Regions from separate parts of the Viridibacillus sp. KH_047 genome, predicted to be linked through region 2. Evidence: predicted binding sites of a transcription regulator. Region 2 holds the regulator's gene; the other holds the start of a gene.
What was found. Region 2 encodes CtsR, which represses protease genes until heat stress. Its sites were predicted from a motif close to ATGGTCAATAAAGGTCAAACA; they were not measured.
Positions count from the first base shown of each region.

Region 1 (3,218 bases), 630 kb from region 2:
TGGAACAAACACTTAGCTACTTTGATATGTCAAAACACCCTGAATCAATGGCTAACCGTCCAGTGTTATTTTGGCATGGTAAGAAGGATCATATGGTTCCATTTGTACCTACATATCAATTTTATGAGAGTATACAAGCAGATTATGCAGACCATCCCGAAGATCTGGTCTTTATCGTCGATAAGCAAGCAGAGCATAAAGTATCTCGTCCAGGAATGATTGCGGCAACAAAATGGCTTGCAGACCATTTGGCATAAGCCGCTTCATTTGTTATGATGGGATAAACACTATGCAGAAAGGGGAAATACTATGGATGCAGATATGAAAGAAAGTATATATGGTGCTTTAGAAAACGTAATTGATCCTGAGTTAGGTATTGATATTGTCAACTTAGGTTTAGTATATGAAGTAGATTTATCTGAAGAAGGATTATGTGTAGTAACTATGACATTAACATCAATGGGATGCCCACTTGGTCCAGTTATTGTTGATCAAATCCGTACAGCACTATTTGAATTACCAGAAATTAAAGAGGTAACTGTTGATATTGTATGGAATCCACCATGGAATAAAGACAATATGTCACGTTATGCTAAAATAGCTTTAGGCATTCGCTAATACTGTAAAGAAAACCCGTTCTGACTTAATAGTCGAGCGGGTTTTTTAAATTTATAAATGGGTATAATATATGAGGTTAGTCAATTCTACAAATAGTAAGAGGGCAGTTTTCGCATTCACATTCATCTTTTAGAAATTGTAAATTAAGAACTGTGATTGTACTCTTGTCAAATGTAATAATATTATTCTTCTTCAGGTCATTTAACATACGGTTAATGACTTCTCGGCTAGTAGCACAGAGATTAGCTAGCTCATTATTGGTCAATTTATAGTTAATATGTATTGATCCATCATCCAACTCTTCACCATAAGTGTTTGCTAATCGTATTAGGGTAGAAAAGAGTGCGCCCTTTTTTCCATGTAGTAATAAATCACGAAGTCTAGATTGACTTTTCATATTTTGCAACTGTATCCAACGTAAACATGCAATCATCAATGACGGTTCTTGACTGAGATAGAGTTCAAGCATGTTGTTATCGATCGTTAAAATAGTAGTCGGTTCCATAGCTGTAGCTGTTGTTGAATTATATTCTAGAGAACTAAAAATAGTACTTTCACCAATTAAATTATTACTACCACAGATACGAATAGTTAATTCCTTCCCACTTGCAGTTTCTTTTGAAATTCTCACTTGTCCTGATACAACAAAAAAAACATCTTGAGTACGGTCACCTTCTAAAAATATAGGTGTGTCTTTGGCGAATTTGACAACTGTACCATGCTCTTTGAAAAGTGAATGGATCTTAGGTGGGATAGTTTCAATTGCCTCCAAAATATTCACAACCTCTGCTGTTTTTCACAATTATAACATACTGATTTCTTGCAATTGGGGAATATTTGAATTTCTCAATTTTGCCTTATTTGATGACATGGATTTTTGATTAAAAACATATTTGAAATGGGAAATTATTTTAGTCAAAAAAGGTCAAACAAATCACTTTACATTCATGGGAAGACGATAATATAATGTAGTTAATCAAAAGGTCAAAAAAGGTCAAACAAGGAGTGAACTATAATGCAAATGAATATGAATAATGAAGAGCAAAAAAGTCCACTTGAACAATTTGGACGTAATTTAATTGAAGAAGTGAAAAATGGCAAAATGGACCCGGTTATTGGTCGCGATCAAGAAATCCGTAATGTCATTCGAATATTATCACGTAAAACAAAAAACAACCCTGTATTAATCGGTGAACCCGGTGTTGGTAAAACTGCGATTGTTGAAGGATTAGCGCAACGTATCGTAAAAAAAGATGTACCAGAAGGATTAAAAGACCGTAAAATTTATGAGCTGGATATGAGTGCATTAATCGCTGGTGCCAAATATCGTGGGGAGTTTGAAGAGCGTTTAAAAGGTGTCTTGAAAGAAGTAAAAGAAAGTGAAGGTCAAATCATCCTATTCATCGATGAGATTCATACGATTGTTGGTGCAGGTAAAACGGATGGTGCGATGGATGCAGGGAATATGCTCAAACCAATGTTAGCTAGAGGTGAGCTACATTGTATCGGTGCAACTACATTAGATGAGTACCGTATGTATATCGAAAAGGACCCAGCACTTGAACGTCGTTTCCAACAAGTTTTAGTTCGTGAACCATCTGTAGAGGATACGATTTCTATTTTACGTGGTTTAAAAGAACGCTTCGAACTACATCATGCAGTCAAAATTCATGACCGAGCAATTGTAGCTGCTGCAGAATTATCAAATCGTTATTTAACTGAGCGTTTTATGCCAGACAAAGCGATTGATTTAATCGATGAAGCTTGTGCAATGATTCGTACAGAAATAGATTCGATGCCACAGGAATTAGATGAAGTAACACGTCGTACAATGCAACTTGAAATCGAAGAGCAAGCTTTGATGAAAGAAAAGGATGAAGCGAGTAAAAAACGACTTGTAGCACTTCGTGAGGAATTATCGGAGCTAAAAGATTCTACTTCTAATATGCGTGAGCAATGGGAAGAAGAAAAATCGGCTCTTCATGTAATCCAAGAAAAGCGAGAAACACTTGATCGTTATCGTAGGGATTTAGAAGAAGCTGAAAATAATTATGATCTAAATAAAGCAGCAGTTCTAAGACACGGTAAAATTCCTGAATTAGAAAAAGAATTAGTAGAACTAGAGCAGAATTTACAGCAAGGTAATGATCGACTGCTACGTGAAGATGTCACAGCTGAGGAAATTGCTTCAATCGTTTCAAGATGGACAGGTATTCCTGTAACAAAATTAGTTGAAGGTGAACGTGAGAAATTACTCAACCTAAAAGCTACATTACAAGAGCGAGTTGTCGGTCAAGACGAAGCGGTTCAATTAGTGACCGAAGCGGTTTGGAGAGCACGTGCAGGTATTCAAGATCCACAAAAACCAATCGGATCTTTCTTATTCTTAGGCCCAACAGGTGTAGGGAAAACAGAATTAGCAAAAGCATTAGCTGCTCAATTATTCGACTCTGAGGACCATTTCATTCGAATTGATATGTCTGAGTATATGGAAAAGCATAGTGTGTCTCGCTTAGTAGGAGCGCCTCCTGGCTATGTAGGTTATGAAGAAGGCGGTCAATTGACAGAAGCTGTCCGTAGAAACCCATACGCAGTAGTAT
Region 1 is NZ_CM174479.1:3,500,834-3,504,051, reverse strand. Features, by position in the region: gene AC3IS5_RS17295 (alpha/beta fold hydrolase) at 1-257, shown strand, start outside; gene AC3IS5_RS17290 (metal-sulfur cluster assembly factor) at 310-618, shown strand; gene AC3IS5_RS17285 (Crp/Fnr family transcriptional regulator) at 695-1,399, opposite strand; gene AC3IS5_RS17280 (ATP-dependent Clp protease ATP-binding subunit) at 1,634-3,218, shown strand, end outside.
Region 1: the regulator CtsR is predicted to act here: its motif matches at 1,599-1,619, upstream of AC3IS5_RS17280 (ATP-dependent Clp protease ATP-binding subunit).

Region 2 (3,218 bases):
GTATAACTATCCTCTCATAAACGGTATCGTATTGTCACGGGAAGACGTTGAATGAAACATAAGATAAATAATAAAGAGGGCGCTTATGCATAGCAGCCCTCTTTTATATTTTATGGTATTTAGTTATCACTTAGGAAAAGGCTTGATATAAATTTATCTCTATGACTTTTATCGGTTGAGTCTTCAATAGTATTCTGATCTTGATACAGGACATCAGACTCACTTATTGAATTGATGATTTTTATTTTATGCTCAATGGTTTTAGAGCATGAGGAAGTTTTAGATTCGCAATCATTTGAAAATGAATTTTTCAATAAACAATAAGGCATTGCAATGAAAATGATTAAGCATAGTGCGATGCTACCGATGAATAATAATGCTTTTTTCAAAGGAAAAACTCCTCCCTTTCTTATGTTACTTCAGAGGACGAATTGAAATAAAGAATGTTCCTCTTTTGATGAGGATATGAAACTAATGAATTTATGAATCGTATAAATAGAATAAGAAGTATATTAATTTATGAAAGTGAGTTGCTCTAAATGGAATCAAAAGGATTAAAAGTGATACTTCATGCAAGTGCCTTTTTTGCTCCGTGTTTAGTGCCAATCCTATTTTATATATTTATTGATGATAAACAAATTAAGCGTTTGTCCATCCAAGCGCTATTGTTCCAATTTGTTATGTGGGTATTAGTTATTGTATCAGGGATCTTTAGTTTTTTATTAATTGGACTTCCATTCTTAGTAGTCTTTTTGATTATAGGCGTTGTCGTTCCAGTAATAGGTATTGTGAAGGCTCTTAATGATACAGATTGGAATTACCCGATTGTTGGGAAATGGTATTAATACGAAAAAACCGCGATGGCAATTGCTGTCGCGGTTTTTTGTTTGGGCCGAATATTAGATAGGTGAAACGGGTATCTTGAGACAGTAGAATGCTTTTCGTGCAACTGTTACGATGGGATGTCTAAGACTTATGGTGTCTTCCTTAAAACGAGTGTTTTTAGTAATGCTTCGGCTTATCCAGTCCCAGCAAGACTCCGAGGTATGGGGGCTCCTTGAGGCTAAACGGACACCTTTCACAATTCAATGAGCATTTCAATTGCGTGTTTTTTATTAGGCTGTGTATAATGTAGTCAAATATAGTCAAAGATAGTCAAAGTCAGTGATGCAAGCGAGGTGGAATTTGAAATGCGTAATATCTCTGACATAATAGAAGGTTATTTGAAAGAGGTTATCGAATTAAGTGGGAAAGGACATATTGAGATTAAACGGAGTGAAATTGCTGATAAATTTCAATGCGTACCCTCCCAGATTAATTATGTGATAAATACTCGATTTACCGCCGAGCGTGGCTATTTGGTTGAAAGTAAACGAGGCGGTGGAGGATATATACGAATTTTACGTGTCAAAGCAAGTTCAAAGTCAGATTTAATTGACCAAGTGATTGAGCAAGTGAACGAAGGTGCTTCACAAACTATGACGAATGATTTAATTTTCCGTTTAATTGACGAAGGGGTAATTACGAAAAGAGAAGCTAAAATGATGTTAGCAGCTCTTGATCGTTCTGTGTTACGAATAAATTTACCGGTACGTGATGAGCTTCGCGCGCGTATCCTACAAGCAATGCTACTGACTATAAAATATGACAAGCAATTGTAAAAGAGGTGCGAGGGTATGATTTGTGAAAACTGTAAACAAAGACCGGCTACTATCACGGTTACACAAATGAAGAATGGCAAAAAAACGACAAGGCATTTCTGTGAAGTGTGCAATAAACAACTTGATTCTTTCCATTTGAACCTCGACTTTAATGCTGATCCAATTTCAATGCATAAACTTTTTTCAAATTGGTTTGGTACACCGAGTTGGTCAGTTGCAGCACCAAATGTAAATGAGCAGAAAACGCAGGAACAGGAGAATTGCCCTGAATGCGGCATGACATACCATCAATTTTTGAACGAGGGAAAATTTAATTGCCCTGGTTGTTATGAAACTTTTAAAGAGCAGCTACCTCAAGTCTTAAAACGTTTGCATAATGGAGCCGTAGAACACGTTGGAAAAGTGCCAGGTTCTATTAATGAGCTTTATCAATTAAAAAGACAAATCGAGGCAATTCGTTTGGACATGAAAGTGGCCATAGAGGAAGAGCGGTTTGAAGATGCAGCGACTATGCGGGATAATGTCCGTGCTCTTGAAAAAAAGTTGCAAGTAGGAGGTGAGTCTCAAGATGAACATTGAGCACTTTTTACACAATCCAACGACTAATTGGATGCAAGAAGAAGGACAATATGGTGATATCGTCATGAGTACTCGCATCAGATTAGCGCGTAACTTAACAGATTTCCGTTTTCCAAGGGCTTTTTCTGATGAAGAGGCAATGCAAATTGATAAAGCTGTTTCGAATGTATTGATTGATGCAGATGATGAGGAAGAACAACATTTTCAGTTCTCTTATTTTTCTTTGCATGACATGCCTGCATTACAGCGTAAAGTATTAGTAGAAAAGCATTTAATCAGTCCTCAGCTTGCAGAGAAAGAGAGAGTTGGATCGGTTTTACTGTCAAAAGATGAATCGATTAGTGTAATGATTAATGAAGAGGATCATATTCGTATTCAATGTTTACAGCCAGGGCTGCAACTAGAAAAAGCTTATGAAAGTGCGGATCAAATTGATCGTCTATTAGAGCATCATTTACCGTATGCTTTTGATGATACATTTGGTTATTTAACAAGTTGCCCTACAAATACAGGTACAGGTTTGAGAGCGTCTATTATGATGCATTTACCTGCATTAACTATGACAAACCAAATTGGTTCTCTCATAAGTACGATGCCACGACTTGGTATGGTTGTGAGAGGAATGTATGGTGAGGGGACGGAATCGGTAGGCAATTATTATCAAATCTCCAATCAGATCACACTTGGTAAATCAGAAAAGGATATTTTATTAGACTTACAAAGTGTAACTGAACAAATTATTCAAAAAGAGACAGAAGCACGTACAGCATTAATAGAACATGCATCAATTGCTTTAGGTGATCGTCTCAATCGTTCATTGGGAACTTTACTATATGCCAGAATTTTAACGAGCGAGGAAGCAGCAAATTGTTTATCTAACGTTCGATTGGGTATATATTTGGGTATAATCCAGAATATACCTATTGCTGTATTGAACGAATGTATGCTTTATATGCAGCCGGGCTTTTTACAACAACA
Region 2 is NZ_CM174479.1:4,133,383-4,136,600, reverse strand. Features, by position in the region: gene AC3IS5_RS20280 (hypothetical protein) at 120-389, opposite strand; gene AC3IS5_RS20275 (magnetosome magnetite crystal formation protein family) at 540-845, shown strand; gene AC3IS5_RS20270 (CtsR family transcriptional regulator) at 1,191-1,661, shown strand; gene AC3IS5_RS20265 (nucleotide excision repair protein) at 1,677-2,240, shown strand; gene mcsB (protein-arginine kinase McsB) at 2,230-3,218, shown strand, end outside.